DNA from 4 places in the Pectobacterium aroidearum genome. Region 1 is predicted to be linked to each of the others. Evidence: predicted binding sites of a transcription regulator. Region 1 holds the regulator's gene; each other region holds the start of a gene.

The links. Region 1 encodes PurR, which represses purine synthesis genes. Its sites were predicted from a motif close to CANGCAAACGTTTGCNTG; they were not measured.
Region 2: a site for PurR is predicted at 3,194-3,211, ahead of guaB (IMP dehydrogenase). Genes of this name have one in related genera too.
Region 3: a site for PurR is predicted at 1,902-1,919, ahead of purE (5-(carboxyamino)imidazole ribonucleotide mutase). Genes of this name have one in related genera too.
Region 4: a site for PurR is predicted at 2,547-2,564, ahead of cvpA (colicin V production protein). Genes of this name have one in related genera too.

The regions. Positions count from the first base shown of each region.
Region 1 is NZ_CP166097.1:2,231,250-2,236,411, forward strand. It holds gene cfa (cyclopropane fatty acyl phospholipid synthase) at 35-1,186, opposite strand; gene purR (HTH-type transcriptional repressor PurR) at 1,387-2,412, opposite strand; gene AB8809_RS10335 (YnhF family membrane protein) at 2,819-2,908, shown strand; gene AB8809_RS10340 (NlpC/P60 family protein) at 3,004-3,855, opposite strand; gene AB8809_RS10345 (Grx4 family monothiol glutaredoxin) at 4,197-4,547, shown strand; gene rnt (ribonuclease T) at 4,661-5,162, opposite strand, start outside.
Region 2 is NZ_CP166097.1:1,412,147-1,417,308, reverse strand. It holds gene guaA (glutamine-hydrolyzing GMP synthase) at 1-1,558, opposite strand, end outside; gene guaB (IMP dehydrogenase) at 1,666-3,132, opposite strand; gene xseA (exodeoxyribonuclease VII large subunit) at 3,304-4,692, shown strand; gene AB8809_RS06345 (M4 family metallopeptidase) at 4,923-5,162, shown strand, end outside.
Region 3 is NZ_CP166097.1:1,488,653-1,493,814, forward strand. It holds gene purK (5-(carboxyamino)imidazole ribonucleotide synthase) at 222-1,292, opposite strand; gene purE (5-(carboxyamino)imidazole ribonucleotide mutase) at 1,289-1,798, opposite strand; gene lpxH (UDP-2,3-diacylglucosamine diphosphatase) at 1,977-2,699, opposite strand; gene ppiB (peptidylprolyl isomerase B) at 2,710-3,204, opposite strand; gene AB8809_RS06690 (DoxX family protein) at 3,626-4,057, shown strand; gene cysS (cysteine--tRNA ligase) at 4,369-5,162, shown strand, end outside.
Region 4 is NZ_CP166097.1:1,607,827-1,612,988, reverse strand. It holds gene AB8809_RS07260 (UbiX family flavin prenyltransferase) at 1-219, opposite strand, end outside; gene purF (amidophosphoribosyltransferase) at 434-1,951, opposite strand; gene cvpA (colicin V production protein) at 1,973-2,473, opposite strand; gene dedD (cell division protein DedD) at 2,791-3,546, opposite strand; gene folC (bifunctional tetrahydrofolate synthase/dihydrofolate synthase) at 3,536-4,804, opposite strand; gene accD (acetyl-CoA carboxylase, carboxyltransferase subunit beta) at 4,910-5,162, opposite strand, start outside.

The sequences.
Region 1 (5,162 bases):
GGACGAACAACCTCGTCCGGTTTTCTCTTTCCTCTCAGCGTGAAACGCGTAATCCACCATCTATTCCATTGATACTGAATACGATCTGCCAGAGCTGAAGTTCTCTTGCTCTGAATTCCCCTGCACAAGCGTTCAAATAATAGCTGAACATTCGACGAAAGCGTTCAGTGTAGCGTGTGGCAAGTTGCGGCCAACATTGCTGAAAACGGGCTTGCCATGCCATTAATGTGCGATCGTAATCGGCACCGAAGTTGTGCCAGTCCTCCATCACCATGTAAGGCTCACTCGCCTGCGCAATGTGCTGTATGGAGGGAATGCAGGCGTTGGGGAAAATGTATTTATTCATCCAGGGGTCAATGTGTGGGGTGGTCTTATTGGCTCCGATGGTATGCAGCAGAAACAGTCCATCAGGCTTTAGATTACGCTTTGCCATGCGAAAGTAAGTGCCATAGTTACGCGGGCCGACGTGTTCAAACATGCCAACAGAAACAATCCGATCGAATTGCTGGTTCAGATCGCGGTAGTCTTGTAACGCAACGATGACGTCCAGATCCTGACAGCGCTGTTGTGCCAGTGCCTGCTGTTCTCTGGAAATGGTGATGCCGTAAACGGAAACACCGTAACGCCGCGCCGCGAACTCAGCAAGCCCGCCCCATCCGCAGCCGATATCCAGCAGCGTCATGCCGGATTTAAGCTGGAGTTTTTCACAAATCATGGTGAGTTTATCTTCCTGTGCCTGTTCCAGCGTTTGTGCCTGTTTCCAGTAGGCGCAGGAGTATTGCATGTAAGGATCCAGCATGAGGGTAAAAAGATCGTTCCCCAGGTCGTAGTGCACTTCACCGACCACTTGAGCGCGCCGACGGGATTGTAAATTCGTGACGCGAGAGAGGGCGACTCGCATGGCATCGTGCAGGCGGTGAGGTAAGGTTTTCCCTAGCCCTGCGCGCAGGACACGATGGAAAAACATATCCAGCCGTTCACACTCCCACCACCCATCCATATAGCTTTCACCTAATCCCAATGAACCTTCTCGCAAGACACGTTTAAAAATGCCGGGATTAATCACGCGGATGTCAAAAGGGCGGGTACCGTTGATTATGATATCCGCAGCGGCCAACTTATCCCGCATTATGCGGAACCAAGGCGTGGCATCGTGATCCCATTCTTCTGTATAAGGTGAACCCATCATGTCTCCTTAACTTTATGTAAAAGTATCGTAAAACACCTGGACAGCACTTATCGCAGCCGACGTAATCGGCTGTCACCAGAGGAAATGAAACGCGATAGTAGATTTATAACTGCTTCAGCCAGCATACAAGAAAATGGGCTGAAGCAGAGAGGAAAGCGAACAGGAATAGAAAAATCGTTTGGACGGTATTGCTGCCGTTAGCGGCGATAGTCGAGGTAAGGGCCGTCTGCAACCGAGCGGCGCTCAATCAGCGTCGGGTGCACTTCGATGACGTGCGCATCTTCCCGCTTGCTGGTAATGCGATCCAGCAACATCGCGAAAGCAGACTGCCCCAGACGCTCTTTCGGCTGATGGATGGTCGTCAGTGCCGGCGTAAAGAAACGCGCGTGGCGCACGTTGTCATAACCGATCACCGAAATATCCTGCGGCACGCGCAGACCTAATTCATCTGCCGCACAGATCGCGCCCATCGCCATGATATCGCCACCGCAGAATACGGCCGTTGGCCGCTGTTTCTGCGCGAGAATTTGATGCATCGCTTTATAACCGGACTCCGGCTCGAAATCGCCCTGAACAACCCACTCTTCACGCACGGTGATGTCGGCTTCCTTTAACGCTTTTAAGAAGCCGAGGTAGCGTCCGCTGCCGGTGTTACGTTCTTGAATACCAGGGATAGCACCGATATCCCGATGACCACGTTCGATCAGGTAGCGACCGGCCATATAACCGCCTTCAAAGGCGTTATCGATAATCGTATCGGTAAAATCGCTGTGCATCTGCCCCCAGTCCATCACGACCATCGGAATGCTGCGATAATCTTTCAGCATCGCCAACAGTTCAGGTGGATATTCGGCGCACATGACCAGCAGGCCGTCGACGCGTTTTTGCGCCAGCATGGAGAGATAGGCGCGCTGTTTACCGATGTCGTTATGCGAATTACACAGCACCAGCGTGTAACCCTTGGCGTAGCAGCTGTTTTCGACAGCTTCAATGATTTCGGCGAAGTAGGGCGCTTCGCTGGATGTGGCCAGCAAACCGATAGATTTGGTGTGATTAACTTTGAGGCTGCGGGCGACGGCGCTGGGCGAATAGTGCAATTCTTTGATTGCCGCCCTGACGGCTGCCTTGGTCTCTTCGGCGACGAAACGTGTTTTATTGATCACGTGCGATACGGTTGTGGTGGAAACGCCAGCACGTTTTGCCACATCTTTAATCGTTGCCATCTAAAAATGACTCCTGAACTTACCTGTTACAGACGTAAGTATATTGTTAATCGTTTGCCTACGTTTAATGTTCTTCTTCTAAGCTAAAAAACAGGATTTCAGAAGGAGAATGCCGAATGTTATACCGAAGGGATCTGGGTTGACGTTTTTCGACTGATACGCAGCGCTTTCATAAACAGCGGATTGTGTCCGATTTATCATGAAAGTGAAAGGGGTAATTTATACTATTAGTGATGCATACGTCCGAGATTTTTCACTAGAATTATGAAAGAATCGTAATAACCCTATTATTTGTAGATTTAACTGCCTAAATGGGTTCGGCTGTGAATCGCGGTGTCTTTATTTCAGATAGCGCTTTCAGGTGAAATTTTCAGCTAAAATTTGTTCGCTAATAAAGGAGTGGTTTATGGATACAGATCTGAAGATGTCTTTGCTGACAACCGTTGGCTCGTTGGCTGTCATCATCACGTTTAGTTTTATTGCGGTGCTGAATTAACCGAACGATGCTCTGCACAGGCTAGGTATTCAGACACGTTGATGCTACATAAAACGTGTCTGAATCATTTCCATTCGATGTAGGTTGTCTGTCTCTTAACGAATTGTCTGCGGTGTGACCACGCGACGCGCGCCCACGTAGTGCTCCTGCCAGTAATCTTCACTCAGCTTGCTGATACGAATATCTGAACCTGTACGCGGCGACTGAATAAATTTCCCTTCTCCCAGATAAACTCCGACGTGATCGGCTGCGCCACGATTATTGATGCGGAAGAACACCAAATCGCCGCTTTCCAGTTCGCTCTTTTTAATCGGAGCGGCATCACGCAGATGATACATTTCGTTAGCGGTGCGCGGAATTTGGATTTTAACGACATCTTTGTACGCGTAATAGACCAGCCCGCTGCAGTCGAATCCAGTAAAGGGTGATGAACCGCCCCAGTGATAAGGCTTACCTATCTGGCTCATCAACTTATTCATTGCTGTCGTTTTGGCATGCTGATAACGCTTTTTATGTGCCGCGCTCAGCGCCATTCCTTTTTCCGTGGGTGACGGGTTTTTATCTACCTTTCCCTTGAGCACTGTCTTTTTCAGCCCGGTTTTGACTCTGACCTGCGCGGTCGTCTGCTTCTCTTCTTCAGGCTTCAGCTTTTTGAGGTTTTTTTTCACTAGCGCGGGCGTGCTGCTTTGCGTCCGGGATGGCTTTTTCTCTGTTGATTTGTTCGCGCTACGGGGCTTGGTTTTCGTTCTGGCGGCGGTAGGTTCTGGTTTTTTGCTTTTGATCGGTGTCGGTGATTTAGCATTACCCTTTGTTTGGCGGCTTTTCTTGTTGGTTTCTTCAACGGCGCTTTTCTTCGGCGCAGAATGCGGGGTATGCGGCGCAGCCTGAACGACGTTCAGGGATAGATTACTGAAAAATAATATAAAAAGAGTAATAAATAAGCGCATAATAAAAGTGACCGAACATAATCCTTAACTCGCTCAATCCGCACAGTATTCCTGAAAACGGCGTCATAAAAAAGTGGGCATGACCGCTTTATTCATACAGAATAGTGAAAAAACGTTAATAGTTGTTTTTTCGATTGATTTATCAACGCATTCTGGTGTTGATTTCATCAATGGCGAATAACTTGCAGGGAAAATACCCTTACAAAAAATGGCGTTTTTTTGTGGCTAGTGGCATCGGTACAATATCACTGAGTCAATGTCGCTGTCGTGGTACCTCTGACGGCGGCTCATGGCTAGCGTTTTGGACGTTAGCCATCCTATAGGTTTAAGGAAGCAAGAAGATGACGACACCGACAATTGAAAAAATTCAGCGCCAAATTGCTGAAAACCCGATTTTGCTGTACATGAAAGGCTCCCCGAAATTGCCAAGCTGTGGTTTTTCCGCACAGACCGTTCAGGCGTTGTCTGCATGTGGCGAGCGTTTTGCGTATGTTGATATTTTACAGAACCCGGATATCCGCGCTGAGCTTCCGAAGTACGCGAACTGGCCGACATTCCCGCAGCTGTGGGTTGATGGTGAGTTGATTGGCGGTTGTGATATCGTGGTTGAAATGTTTCAGCGTGGCGAACTGCAACCGCTGATCAAAGAAACGGCAGACAAATACAAATCGCAGCAGGCCGATCAAGAGTAATACTTTCTTTTGGCGTAATGACGATGCGTAATGTTGTTACGATGCGAGCGTAAATCCTCTTCCAGCGGGTGCCTCATGGCACCCGTTTTTTGTTCTCTGGATTTCCCATTTTTTCAGTCTTCGGCTGATACGTCTTCCAGCGAATTTTCTTCCAGCGCAATCGGCCAGCCGCCCAGGCGTTTCCAGCGATTAACCAACTCGCAGAACAGTAATGCCGTCTGGTTGGTGTCATACAGCGCGGAGTGTGCCTGACTGGAGTCAAACGCAATCCCTGCGGTAATACAGGCCTTAGCTAGTACGGTTTGGCCTAACACCAACCCGCTGAGTGCCGCGGTATCGAAGGTAGCGAAAGGGTGGAACGGGTTACGTTTCAGGCTACAGCGCTCCGCTGCTGCCATCATGAAACTATGATCGAATGTGGCGTTATGCGCCACGATAATGGCACGATTACAGTTTTGCTCCTTGATCCCTTTTCGCACGACTTTGAAAATTTCATGCAGTGCATCATATTCGCTCACTGCACCGCGTAGCGGGTTTGTGGGGTCAATACCGTTAAATGCTAGCGCGGCGGGTTCGAGGATCGCGCCTTCGAATGGCTCAACATGAAAATGTAGC
Region 2 (5,162 bases), 820 kb from region 1:
CCGGTGGCTTGCCCGATACGTCATAAACAACGCGGGAGATGCCGTCGACTTCGTTGATGATGCGGTTGGATACGCGGCCCAAGAAATCGTATGGCAGGTGTGCCCAGTGCGCGGTCATAAAGTCGATGGTTTCTACCGCACGCAGTGAGACAACCCAATCGTATTTACGGCCATCGCCCATCACGCCCACGGAACGAACCGGCAGGAAGACGGTGAATGCCTGACTGACTTTGTTGTACAGGTCGGCTTTGTGCAACTCTTCAATAAAGATCGCATCCGCACGACGCAGCAGGTCACAGTATTCTTTCTTCACTTCACCCAGCACGCGTACGCCCAGACCTGGACCTGGGAACGGATGGCGGTACAGCATGTTGTACGGCAGACCCAGTTCCAGACCGATCTTACGCACTTCGTCTTTGAACAGCTCTTTCAGCGGCTCAACCAGACCCAGCTTCATCTCTTTCGGCAGGCCACCCACGTTGTGGTGGGACTTGATGACGTGCGCTTTGCCCGTCGCAGAAGCCGCAGATTCGATGACGTCCGGGTAGATAGTACCTTGTGCCAGCCATTTCACGTCAGTTTGCTTGCTGGCTTCTTCATCGAAGACTTCAACAAACACACGGCCGATGATTTTACGCTTGGCTTCTGGATCGTTTTCGCCAGCCAGCTCGCCCAGGAAGCGATCTTCCGCTGCCACGTGAACAATGTTCAGGCCGAAATGATCGCCGAACATTTCCAGAACCTGATCGGCTTCGTTCAAACGCAGCAGGCCGTTATCGACAAACACACAGGTCAGGCGGTCACCAATCGCACGGTGCAGCAGCATCGCGGTCACAGAAGAATCCACGCCGCCGGACAGGCCCAGAATCACCTGGTCGTTGCCCACTTGCTCACGAATACGGGTCACCGCATCGTCGATAATCTTGGCTGGCGTCCACAGTGCTTCACACTGGCAAATGTCACGGACAAAACGCTCCAGCATGCGCTGGCCCTGACGGGTGTGCGTCACTTCCGGGTGGAACTGCACGCCGTAAAAACGTTTTTCTTCGTTTGCCATGATGGCAAACGGACAGGTATCGGTACTCGCAACGGTCTCAAACCCTTCTGGGATTGCCGTCACTTTGTCGCCGTGGCTCATCCAGACATCCAGCAGCGGTGCGCCCGTCGCGCTCAACGCATCCTGAATATCACGCACCAGCGCGCTATCCGTCTTCACTTCTACCTGCGCATAACCAAACTCACGCTCGTTGGAACCTTCAACGTGGCCACCTAACTGCATCGCCATCGTCTGCATGCCGTAGCACACGCCTAATACCGGTACGCCAGCGTTGAAAACGTATTCTGGCGCGCGCGGGCTGCCAAATTCGGTGGTGCTTTCCGGGCCGCCGGACAGGATGATCCCGTTCGGATTAAACCCGCGAATCTGCGCTTCCGTGACATCCCATGCCCACAGTTCACAGTAAACGCCCAGTTCACGCACGCGACGTGCAACCAGTTGCGTGTACTGCGAGCCGAAATCCAGAATAAGAATGCGGTGTTGATGAATGTTTTGCGTCATGAGGAGCATGTTCCAAAAAGCTAAAAAATAAGTAAACCCGGCGAATAGCCCTAAAAAGACAGGCAATAGTACCGGGTTTATCGGGTTAAATCAGCCCGCAAATTACCTTATGAACCCATACGGTAGTTTGGTGACTCTTTAGTAATGGTAACGTCGTGAACGTGGCTTTCCTGAATGCCCGCGCCGCTGATGCGTACAAACTCAGCCTGCGTGCGCAGCGCGTCGATAGTCGCGCAACCCGTCAGCCCCATACAGGAGCGCAAGCCGCCCATCTGCTGGTGAACGATCTCTTTCAGGCGGCCTTTGTAGGCTACGCGGCCTTCGATACCTTCCGGCACCAGTTTGTCGGCGGCGTTATCAGTCTGGAAGTAACGGTCTGATGAACCTTTGGACATCGCGCCCAGTGAGCCCATACCGCGATAAGATTTGAATGAACGCCCCTGATACAGTTCGATTTCACCCGGAGATTCTTCCGTACCCGCCAGCATGGAACCGACCATGACACAGGCCGCGCCTGCTGCGATGGCTTTAGCGATGTCGCCGGAGAAGCGGATACCGCCGTCGGCGATGACCGGAATGCCGGTACCTTCCAGCGCTTCAACCGCATCGGAGATCGCCGTAATCTGCGGTACACCCACGCCCGTCACGATACGGGTAGTACAGATGGAGCCAGGGCCGATACCCACTTTGACCGCGCTAACGCCCGCTTCAACCAGCGCTTTCGCGCCTGCACCCGTAGCGACGTTACCGCCGATGATTTCGAGGTTCGGGTATTTAGCACGTGTTTCACGAATACGCTGCAATACGCCTTCGGAATGGCCGTGTGAGGAATCGATCAGCAGAACGTCAACGCCTGCGGCAACGAGCGCATCAACACGCTCTTCGTTACCCGCACCGGCACCAACCGCCGCGCCTACGCGCAGACGACCGTGTTCGTCTTTACAGGCGTTTGGTTTACGTTCTGCTTTCTGGAAATCTTTTACCGTAATCATGCCGATCAGGTGGAATTTGTCGTCAACGACCAGTGCTTTCTCGACGCGTTTTTCGTGCATCTTTTGCAGCACGACGTCACGCGCTTCGCCTTCTTTAACGGTGACCAGACGCTCTTTCGGCGTCATGAAGGCGCTAACCGGTTTTTCCAAATCGGTCACAAAACGCACGTCACGACCGGTGATGATACCGACCAATTCGTTGTCTTTTGCCACGACAGGGTAACCCGCGAAGCCGTTGCGCTCGGTCAGCTCTTTCATTTCACGCAGCGTGGTTTCTGGGGTGACCGTCTGTGGATCGACCACAACACCACTTTCATGTTTTTTCACGCGGCTGACTTCTTCCGCCTGACGCTCAATTGACATATTTTTGTGAATAAAGCCCAGACCGCCTTCCTGCGCCAGCGCAATAGCGAGGCCGGATTCGGTAACGGTATCCATCGCTGCGGACAGCATAGGAATATTCAGGCGAATGTTTTTCGTCAACTGCGTGGACAGATCGGCAGTATTAGGCAGAACAGTAGAATGAGCGGGAACCAGGAGGACGTCGTCAAACGTCAGTGCTTCTTTAGCGATACGTAGCATGGGCAATATCTCACCAAGGTGGATGTAAGAATAGATAAAATATTGCCGTGGCATTATACAGAGCGTAATCGGTTGCCTCCAGCATTATTTTACTAAAATGCTTGATTACCTGTTTCAGGTAGGTAGTATCGATCAATTAAGTGACTGTTTTAAAATTTGATCTGGCTCACAATGTCTCAATTTCCCTCCTCTGCAATTTTTACCGTTAGCCGACTGAATCAGACGGTTAGACAACTGTTGGAAATGGAAATGGGCCAGATTTGGCTCTCCGGTGAAATCTCCAACCTCTCTCAGCCCTCATCCGGCCATTGGTATTTCACGCTGAAAGATGAACGTGCGCAGGTGCGCTGCGCGATGTTCCGTACCAGTAACCGCAGGGTGACATTCCGTCCACAAAACGGCCAGCAGGTGCTGATTCGGGCCACCATTACGCTGTATGAACCCCGCGGCGACTATCAGCTGTTGGCGGAAAGTATGCAGCCTGCCGGTGACGGTCTGTTGCAGCAACAGTTTGAACAGCTCAAACAGAAACTCGCCGCCGAAGGGCTGTTTGATCAGCAGTTTAAGCAGGTGCTCCCCTCTCCCGCCAAACAGGTCGGCGTGATTACGTCAGCCAGCGGTGCCGCCCTGCACGATATCTTGCAGGTATTGCAGCGCCGTGACCCGTCGCTGCCGGTGATCGTGTATCCCACGTCGGTGCAAGGCGCAGACGCACCGCTACAGATTGTTCGCGCTATTGAGCTGGCTAACCAGAGAGAAGAGTGTGACGTGTTAATCGTCGGGCGCGGCGGCGGTTCGCTGGAAGATCTGTGGAGCTTTAATGATGAACGGGTGGCTCGAGCCATCTTTGCCAGCCATATTCCTATCGTCAGCGCCGTCGGCCATGAAACCGATGTCACCATCGCCGATTTCGTCGGTGACCTGCGAGCCCCCACGCCGTCCGCCGCTGCCGAGTTAGTGAGTCGTAACCAACTTGAACTGTTGCGCCAGATTCAGTCCCAGCGCCAGCGGCTGGAAATGGCGATGGATTATTACCTTGCCCAGCGCAACCGGGAATTTACTCGTCTGCACCACCGCTTGCAGCAACAACATCCACAACTGCGGCTGGCGCGTCAGCAGGCACAGCTGGTCAAACTGCGCCAACGGCTGGATGACGCCATGCAGCAGCAGCTTCGGCAAACCTTACGCCGAAGTGAACGCTTACAACAGCGCCTAATGCAACAGCAGCCGCAGACTCGCATCCATCGTGCGCAACAGCGCTTACAGCAGTTGAGCTATCAGATGCAGAGTGCAGTGGAACGCCAGTTAAATCAGAACAAGCAGAAGCTAGGTATCGCCTGTTCACGGCTGGAAGGCGTTAGCCCGCTGGCGACGCTGGCGCGCGGCTATAACGTCACCACCGCCCCCGACGGTAATGTACTGAAAAACGTCACGCAAATTACCCCCGGTGAAACGCTGAAAACCCGTTTGCAGGACGGTTGGGTAGAAAGTCAGGTCACGACGCTGGTGCCGAACCCAAGTTCTGTGAAAAAGCGGCGAAAACCCTCATCTCAGTCATAAAAATCGCGCGATCGGCATAAAACTCACAGGATGGGGATTTATCCTAAAACAACGGCGATCCCCCATTCTTGCCCCTATCATCTGAACTATACTCATTTTTAGCTCACTAAAATTTATGCCCGTCATACTTCAATCTGCATGTTAGCGGTGAAGCAAGATGGGATAAAAATACAGTGAGCTTTATCGATCGTCTGTGTTACCCCTGATGAGCGTTTTCAAGGAGATGAGGTATGAAGTCCAGACCGATTTGTAGCGTGATTCCCCCTTATATTTTGCATCGCATTATTGCAAACGGCACAGACGAGCAGCGCCACTGCGCGCAACAGACGCTGATGCACGTTCAGTCATTAATGGTCAGCCACAATCCACGCCCGGAACCCCATGAGAAATTACCCGCCGGGCAGGCTAATCGCAACATCCACGATGCCGAACAGCAGCAACAGTTGCCCGGCAAGCAGGTACGTGCGGAA
Region 3 (5,162 bases), 740 kb from region 1:
ATACTTTATTTAATTACTGAGTGATGAAAATACACAGTGAATAAAATAAATAGCAGCTGAAATAATAAACGCAATTTTGCTGATGTCACGCGTAATGATGATTTTTCTCTTTTTCGACGCAGCGGTAGCGGATGTGCTTTCTGCGAACGTATCGAATGCGTTGCTATTAATAGACGGTTATCCGACAGGCTGTCATCTGCCGGATAACCGTTACCGCGCTGTCAGGCAGTCAGTTTTTCTTCTGCCCACGCTAGACCGCTGTGGTATTCCTCTGGTAATAGAAGAGCCAGCGATTGCAGCGTGTGTTGCAGCTGTGTGGCATCCGATGACGATAAATTGAGGTGTCCAACTTTGCGGCCGGGGCGAACCTCTTTCTCATACCAGTGCAGATGTACCAGCGGCAGCGCCAGCCAGTCGATATTTACGTCGGTGCCAATCAGGTTGACCATCACCGAAGGCGTTTCAACGACCGGTACCGGCAGCGGCAGATCCAGAATGGCGCGCAGGTGCAATTCAAACTGGCTTATCGATGCGCCATTTTGCGTCCAGTGGCCGCTATTGTGTACGCGGGGAGCCAGCTCGTTAATGAGCAGACGATCGCCGACAATAAAGCATTCCATCGCCATCACACCGACATAACCCAGCGCGTTCATAATCGCGGATAGCATCTGCTCTGCCTGTTGTTGCAATTGCGGGTTGGGCTGAGGGAAGGCCACGCTGGTGCGCAGAATGCCATCCTGATGCAGGTTATGGGTGAGCGGATAGAACACGCATTTGCCGTGCGTATTGCGGGCACCGACCAGTGAGACTTCACCGGAAAAATTAATGCCTTGTTCAACGATGCATTCGCCGTAGCAGTCAGCAGGCAACGTCTGCTGTTCCCCATCGCGTAAGCGCCACTGTCCGCGACCGTCGTAACCACCAACGCGACGTTTAACGATCGCCAGTTCACCTAATGAGGAAAAAACGTGCGGCCATTCATCGGCGCTTGCCAGTAATTGCCAAGGCGCGGTCGCCAGATTCAGCGAATCCAGCAGTTGTTTTTGCGTCAGGCGATCGGCCAGACGCGGGAAAATATCGCGGTTCGCAAACGCGGTGTGTTCGGCCAATTCACGGGTGAGGGCGGTTTCCGGCCAGCGCTCGATCTCGGCGGTAATCACACTGTTATGAAACGGCACCGATTCCGGCTCGGCATCCAGTCCCACCGGATAAACGGCAATACCTAATGGTTCACCAGCCTGACGCAGCATTCTGCCCAACTGACCATTGCCTAATACGCAGACCGGTTTCATGCCTCCTCCCGCGGATCGGGATGAGAGAGTACATCGTCGGTTTGCGCCTGACGCCAGTCGGCCAGTCGGGTGGCGATGCCACGATCGTGCAGGGCGAGAATTTGTGCGGCCAGCAGAGCGGCATTCGCTGCGCCCGCTTTGCCAATGGCTAACGTGCCGACCGGAATACCACGAGGCATTTGGACGATAGAATACAGGCTGTCTACACCGCTCAGCGTTGAGCTTTGAACCGGCACGCCAAGCACGGGAACCAGCGTTTTTGCTGCCAGCATACCCGGCAGGTGTGCTGCGCCGCCAGCGCCAGCGATGATCACATCAAAACCGTTCTGTGCCGCTTGTTCTGCAAAGCTGAACAGCTTATCCGGCGTCCGGTGTGCGGAAACGACTTCGGTATGAAAAGGAATGTTCAGCGTGGTGAGGATTTCCGCAGCAAACTGCATAGTGGCCCAGTCACTCTTTGAACCCATGACGATGGCAATTTTAGCCGGGGCAACGTTGGATGACATGCCTGTAACGCTCCTGTGATTGTACGTGTTCGTGACATCTTTGCGTCGGCCAGACGGGGAGGGTCTGGCGTTGAGGGCGTAGAGCATACCACGCCATTATGGCAAGGAAAACGGTTGCGTATGCGGAAATGCTGGGGAAATAAGATTAGAGGCCGTTAAGCCAATGGCAGGAAACGCATTAAAATGGGAAGGAAATCAGTTCGATATTTTGTGGCGTGACCTTAATCATCGACCCTTCTTCATGCCAGGCACCGAGAACGGCGCGACGGCCATAAGACTCGCCGAGATCGACCTGATGAATGGCCGGGCGGTGCGTGTGGCCATGAATCATTGTCTTTACCTGATAATGCCGTAGGCGTTCAAGTACCGCGTCATGATTGACATCCATAATCTGCTGCGATTTTTTCTGGTTTTCCTGCTGACTGGTTGCACGCATCTTCGCCGCGATTTTCACGCGTGATGACAGCGGTAATAGCAGAAAGAGTCGCTGAATGAATGGATTGTGAACCCGGCGGCGGAATTGCTGGTAGTGATGATCGTCGGTACACAGCGTATCGCCATGCAGAATAAGGATCTTCTGACCGTAGAGATCGAGCACCGTTTCCGTTGGAAGTAGAGTCATTCCGCTTTGTTTAGCGAAACGCTTACCGATCAGGAAATCACGGTTACCGTGTACAAAATAGCAGGGAATGCCGCGCTGATGTAATGCATAAAGTTCAGCGGCGATGGTGGCATGTAGCGGCTGGGGATCGTCGTCGCCAATCCAGGCATCAAACAGATCGCCAAGAATGTATAGCGCATCGGCATGAATCGCATCATGGCGTAAAAAACGCAGAAAACCGGCGGTAATCGCCGGTTCATGAAGACTTAAATGCAGATCGGCAATGAACAGCGTTGCCATGCAGGTCGGATTATTCGCTGACCGTTACGTGGGTAATCACCACGTCTTCTTTCGGTACGTCCTGATGCATGCCGCTGCGGCCAGTAGCTACGCCTTTGATTTTATCAACGACGTCCATACCTTCGGCGACTTCAGCGAAAACGCAGTAGCCCCAGCCATCTGCACGCTCTGAACGGAAGTTCAGGAAGTCGTTATCGACAACGTTGATAAAGAACTGAGCCGTTGCAGAGTGCGGATCGTTGGTACGCGCCATTGCCAGCGTGCCACGCGTGTTTTTCAGGCCGTTGTTGGCTTCATTTTTGATTGTCGCGTTGGTTTCTTTCTGATCCATACCTGGAGCGAAGCCGCCGCCCTGGATCATGAAACCATTAATCACACGGTGGAAAATCGTGTTGTCATAAAAACCGCTGCGGCAGTAGTTCAGGAAGTTTTCTACGGTAACCGGCGCCTTGTCTGCAAACGTATTAATAACGATATCGCCGTGGTTGGTATGAAGCGTAATCATAATAATGAACCCTAGATAGCCTTAGTGATTAAGAGTGCTGTTCACAAAAGGCGGTGAACAACAAGAGCGCTGTTATAGCATAACTGGTCGATTGAGTCAGTACTTCACGCTTATCGTGCCGTTGTTAGCGGTTGGCTGGAGGGGTAAATCGTATAAAAATGTTTACTACTCTGATTTTGGTAGGCATCAGATAAGGTGTGCGCTGAAGAAGATTGCGTAATCAGGTGTTAATCAGGGAATAGGGACTTTTAAAAACAAATAAATTGATCAAATTTTTCAATTACAGTTAATTAATTTGAATGATATTTTTGTTGCCCTAGATCAATGTTTTGCGTAATCAACGTGTTCTTTTTTTGCGGCTCAGATTAATCTGAGAGTAATTCTTATTCCTCCTAAATAACTCTAAAGAGATAGGTGAACTATGCTGGGCATTCTGGATAGTGTTAATCGTCTGTTAGACAAGCCGGATTTTGGCAAACTGTTTCTGCGCGTATCTTTCAGCGTTTTGATGTTGTTCCACGGTTGGCACAAACTACACGGTGGCATTGGTTTTATTGAAGGAATGCTGACTAATGCTGGGCTCCCTGCGTTTGTCGGTTACGGCGTTTATATCGGGGAAGTGATCATTCCGATCATGATGATACTCGGCATCTTGACGCGGCCTGCCGCGCTGATCTTCTCTTTCACCATGCTTGTTGCTGCATTGCTGGTGCATTCTGGTGACTTCCTTTCTCTGGAAAAAACCGGCGCATGGGCAGTTGAAGGCGCTGCGGTGTTCTTCTTTGCCGGTATCGCGATTGCTTTTCTCGGCAGCGGAAAATACTCCGTGATGTCGAATCCACGCTTGCGCTGAGTGTTTTTTCGCCAGTACGTCGATTGTGTGAAATGGCCCGGATTTTCCGGGCCATTTCATTTTTATCCTTTCCTACCTTTCCCTTTTCTTATTAACCTTGCAATACAGTAGGGTTCAGGTTTCAATACGCCGTTGGGTATCAACCCTGAACGCATTGATGTTACTGACGCTAGCCGCGTCTGTGATTGACCTATCGTGTGAACGCTATACTTTTTGAACATTGTGTCGAATGTCGTGCGTTTGTGAAAACCATTTCTTTGAAAACCGTTTTTTGTGAAAACCATTTTTTATAAAAACACTGGAACGCCCTGATGCTAAAGATTTTTAATACGCTGAGTCGCCAAAAAGAGGAATTTAAACCTATCCACGCCGGTCAGGTGGGAATGTATGTGTGTGGCATCACCGTTTATGACCTGTGTCATATCGGTCACGGGCGTACTTTCGTGGCGTTTGATGTGGTGGCGCGGTATTTGCGGTATCTGGGATATTCACTGAAGTATGTGCGTAATGTCACCGATATTGACGACAAGATTATTAAACGTGCGGCCGAAAACGGGGAAACCAGCGACCAACTGACGACCCGTATGATTGCAGAAATGCACGCCGATTTTGATGCTTTGAATATTCTGCGCCCGGATGCCGAGCCGCGTGCGACGCACCATATTGCCGATATCATCGAAATGGTGGAAACGCTGATTGCCCGTCGCCACGCCTATGTCGCGAGTAATGGCGATGTGATGTTCTCCGTTGATACCGCGCCGGGCTACGGTGTGCTGTCTCGCCAGGATCTGGATCAATTGCAGGCTGGCGCACGCGTTGAAATTACAGAAGTGAAGCGTAACCCGATGGACTTCGTTTTGTGGAAAATGTCCAAACCGGGTGAACCGCACTGGTCTTCTCCGTGGGGAGAAGGGCGTCCCGGCTGGCATATCGAATGTTCTGCCATGAACTGCAAACAGCTCGGCGAGCACTTTGATATTCACGGCGGCGGTTCAGATTTGATGTTCCCGCACCACGAAAACGAGATCGCGCAATCCAGCTGTGCACACGATGGCCCGTATGTGAATTACTGGATGCACTCCGGCATGGTAATGGTTGACCGCGA
Region 4 (5,162 bases), 620 kb from region 1:
AGAGACGCTGGCCGCGATATCACGCGTGTCATGCACCACATCGGCCAGTGCCTGTACATCACGCAGGCTAAAATCGGTTTCTAACGCCAGCGTCTGCCGGGCGGCCTGACTCATGATCAGGTGTGTTTCGATACCTTCCAGCGCCTGTAAAATCTGTAGCAGCCGGACGCCATAAATGACGCCGCTCGCGCCGGAAATCCCTACAATCAGTCGCTTCATTCGTACTGCCTCTGGCTGACCGCGTAAGCAAAAACGCGGAAAAATTATCTGCGCAAACTTTGCCGCATTGATTGGCGATAAGCAAGGAGAAGCGCCGAAACGGCGTTTTTATAAACAACCCAGTTTTCTATATACAACATGTTTTCTATATAAAAAGGGGGAAGACACTTTCGCGTCCTCCCCCTTCGATGAAGCGTTAACGAACAGCTAGCCGTTAACCTTCGTTATGCAATTCCAGATCTTCGACTTCATTCTGGCTACGCAGCGCTTTGGCATCGTCATTGCGTAATACTTCCAGATAATCCAGATAGCCTTGATCAACATCCTTCGTCACATAAATCCCGTTGAACACCGAGCATTCAAACTGAGCGATATCCGGGTTATCTTCACGCGCTGCGTCGATCAGATCGTCGAGATCCTGGAAAATAAGCGCATCAGCGCCAATAATCTTACAGATTTCGTCCACTTCGCGACCGTGAGCAATCAGCTCGTTGACGCTCGGCATGTCGATGCCATACACGTTAGGGAAGCGAATTTCCGGTGCCGCAGAGGCCAGATACACACGCTTGGCTCCTGCTTCACGCGCCATCTCCACAATCTGCTCCGACGTTGTACCACGTACAATGGAGTCATCCACCAGCAGCACGTTTTTGTCACGGAATTCAGCACGGTTGGCGTTCAGCTTACGGCGTACCGATTTCTTACGCGCCTGCTGTCCCGGCATGATAAAGGTACGGCCAACATAGCGGTTTTTCACAAACCCCTGACGATACGGTTTGTTAATGATACGCGCGATTTCCAGCGCGATATCACAAGAAGTCTCAGGAATCGGGATCACGACGTCAATATCGAGATCTTCCCACTGGCGCGCAATTTTTTCACCGAGCTTCTGACCCATGCGAACGCGTGCGCTGTAGACCGAGATTTTATCGATGAAAGAGTCCGGGCGCGCGAAGTAAACATATTCGAACAGGCACGGGTTGCTCTTCGGATTCTCTGCACACTGGCGGGTAAACAGCTGCCCTTTTTCCGTAATGTAGATCGCTTCTCCCGGCGCCACATCACGTAAAAATTCAAAGCCCAGCGTATCCAGCGCGACGCTTTCTGACGCCACCATGTATTCGCTGCGACCATCTTCCAGATCGCGCTTACCAATCACCAGCGGACGAATCCCGTTAGGATCGCGGAAAGCCACCATACCGTGTCCGATAATCATGCCAACACAGGCATAGGCACCGCGAATTTGCTGGTGCGTCGCGGCAACGGCCGCAAAAATATTATCGGCTTCCAGCGGATAATGCTGGAAACGGTCCAGCTCTCTGGCAAAAATGTTCAGCAGAATTTCAGAATCAGACGTGGTGTTAACGTGACGACGCTCCTGCTCGAACAGCTTTTTACGCAGTTCATGGGCGTTAGTCAGGTTACCGTTGTGGGCCAACGTGATACCGAACGGAGAGTTAACATAGAAAGGCTGTGCTTCCGAGGCGCTGGAGCTACCTGCGGTTGGATAACGCACATGGCCAAGCCCCATGTTTCCCTGTAGGCGTTGCATGTGCCGCGCTTCAAACACATCTTTCACCAGGCCATTGGCCTTACGCAGGCGAAAACAATTAAAGGCATCGATGGTTACAATACCCGCTGCATCCTGCCCACGGTGTTGCAACACCGTTAACGCGTCATAAATCGACTGGTTGACCGGTGTAAAACCGGCGATACCGACAATACCGCACATGGTGTCTTTTCCTCATCAGCGCTACCGCAGCGGTAAATGCTGCGGCAAGAAACTTGACGTGCTTTGCAGGTAGTCAAAAAACCACCTGATAATATAACTGAACTGCGGGATTAACTGGGACTGCTTCCAGTCATCACTTTGTGAAAAACCGGTGAAAGTATCCAGAAAGAATAGCAGTGCGGAAACGATCAGCACCCCGCGTAGCGCACCAAAACAGATGCCCAGAACGCGATCGGTGCCGGATAATCCGGTACGTTCAACCAGCGAACTAATCGCATAGTTGACGATAGCCCCCACAATCAGCGTTGCAATAAACAGAATGGCAATCGCAATGCCGTTACGCACCAACTCATCATCAAAACGGGTGAAGTAGACCGCGAGGTAAGCGTAGTAATGGCTGGCGACAAAAAACGCACATCCCCAGGTTACTAACGACAGCGCTTCACGAACAAACCCCCGGATCAGGCTAACCAGAGCCGAAAAACCGATGATGCCAATAATGACGTAATCAACCCAAACCATGAACGATCCTAATAATGAACGATGCTACCGATAAGCCGCTACGTCATCCTGTTCGCGGCGCATTCTAACAGAAAAAGAAAACGTTTGCGTAGCGTATTTCCGCCGATTTCATCAATAGATAATCAGGCGAAAAAACCAGCAACTCGCTATGCCTGATTCTATTCACTGTCGGCATAACAAAATCAACAACAGGCCACTCAAAACGAGTGCGGGGCGAAGCATCACGCATATGAGCCTCATCCCCGCAGCCTGCTTCTTCTACTATTACGCGGCAGACAACAGACAATCCACCCCGTTATTTTCACGCTTAACCAGCCTTAACGAACGGAATGTGCACGCACCTGCCCGCTGAGTCCGCTGAGCTGTTGCAGCTCACCCAGCGACGACTCCAGCTTCTGCTTCGAGGCATCCGGCCCCACGTAAATACGGGTGATTTGCCCTGAAACCGGCGTTGACGGTACGGTATACGCACGATAGCCAGAGAGACGCAATTTGGCGACAATCTCGTTCACCTTATCCGCGTTTTTCAGCGCACCGAGCTGAACAATATAAGCCTGTCCGACGGGCGCTTGCTGCGTCGGCTGTGTTTCAGGCTTCACTTCCGGTTTGGGTTCCGGTTTAGGCTCAGGCTTCGGTTTTACTTCCGGTTTCACCTCAGGTTTTGGCTGAGGCTTCGGCGTCTGAACCGGCGGACGTTCCACCACAACCGGCGGTGCCGTCATCGCTGGCGTATTCGCGCCAGAATGGGATGATGGCGGTGTCTGCGTCGTGGTTTCAGGTGCTGTCGCTGCCGATGAATTAGCTGTCGATGATCTCGCATCAGGCGCTTCGGCTTCCGGGCTGTTCTGCATCGCCGCCTCCGCCCCTTCCGGTGGCTGACTCGGCAGCGACGGGTTCAACGCAGGCAGCGATTCCATCTCATTACTATCACCCGGTTTAGGGATTAGCGGAATCGACGCAAACTCGTCCTCGTAGTGCTTTTTCTTACCATCCAGCAGGCCGGGTAAAATGATCACGCCCAGCGCGACCAGAATGACCGTACCCACCAGGCGGTTCTGAAATTTACTCGCCATTCGCCTTCTCCTCATCCAGCGCTTCCATTACATGCGCTACCGTATGAAAAGATCCACATACAATGACGATATCCTGCTGCTCCGCCTCGGACATCGCCTGCTGCCAGGCCGCCACGACATCAGGGAACGATTGGCTGCGCGTCAGGTGCTCGGCAATCTGCTGTGCGGTGGCACCACGCGGCCCTTCCAGCGGTGCGCAATACCACTCATCCACCAACGGTGTTAAGTAGGCCAGCGTACCGGCAATATCTTTATCCGACAGCATGCCGACGACAGCCCGTATTTTTCCGGTGGTCGGCAACGCGGCCAACCGATTTGCCAGATACACCGCCGCATGGGGATTGTGTGCAACATCAAGAATCAATCGCGGTGACTCCTGCACCGTCTGAAAACGCCCCGGTAATGTCGCGTGCTGTAACCCTTGCCTGATCGCGTCTTCGCTCACATTAAGTGACGAATAGTGCAATGCAGCCAGCGCCGTGGCGGCATTCGCCAACGGGACATTAGGTAATGGCAGCCGTGATAACTCACGCTGCTTATCCTGCCAGCTCCACGTTTCGCGCTGAACGGAATAGTCCCAGTCGCGACCACGGCGGCGCAGCTGCGCCCCTTTCTCAGCGGCAACATCGGCAATCGTTCCCGGCATATCCGGCTCGCCGACAACGGCAGGTCTACTCTGTCGGAATATCCCGGCTTTCTCACGACCGATGCTTTCCCGATCGTTACCTAACCAGTCGGTATGGTCGATAGCTATGCTGGTAACGACGGAGACATCCGCATCCACGATATTGGTGGCGTCCAGGCGCCCACCAAGCCCCACTTCCAGGATGACGACATCCAGGTTCGCCTGCTTAAAGAGTTGCAGCGCCGACAGCGTACCGAATTCAAAATAGGTGAGCGATACCGCCCCTCGTCCTGCTTCGATATCCGCAAATGCCTGAGTGTGTTGCGCTTCAGGCAATTCTTTGCCCTGAATACGCACCCGCTCGGTATAGCGAACAAGATGGGGAGAGCTGTAAACGCCAACCCGCAGCCCTGCGGCCAGCAGAATGGATTCCAGCGTACAGCAGGTGGTTCCCTTGCCGTTCGTCCCCGCGACGGTGAAAACCGTTGGGGCAGGCTGTAGCAAATGGAGATGTTCAGCAACCTGCTTAACGCGCTCCAGACCTAAATCAATGGCCTGAGCGTGCAGGTGCTCAAGATAATGAAGCCACGTGACCAAAGGTGACGTGGCTTGAGGTGTTTGAAGTGTATCCATGAGTCCCGTTCACTGGCTTACGGTTCATTGCGGGCAGAGCGTGCGCATTATTACCCCGTCGAGAACGACATGGTTGAGTGCCACACGCCCAGCCCATCATGTCAGTTATGCGTCATCCTGTGATGATTCCGACGGCGCATCGCTGCGGATTTCCACGTCATCATTGCCCGGTTCTGGATGATTCGTCAGTTTGGCAAGAATAGTGGCCAGCTTGTAGCGCATTTCCGGACGACGAACGATCATATCGATCGCCCCTTTCTCGATCAGGAATTCACTACGCTGGAAGCCCGGCGGCAGCTTTTCACGCACGGTTTGTTCGATAACGCGTGGACCGGCAAAACCGATCAGCGCTTTCGGC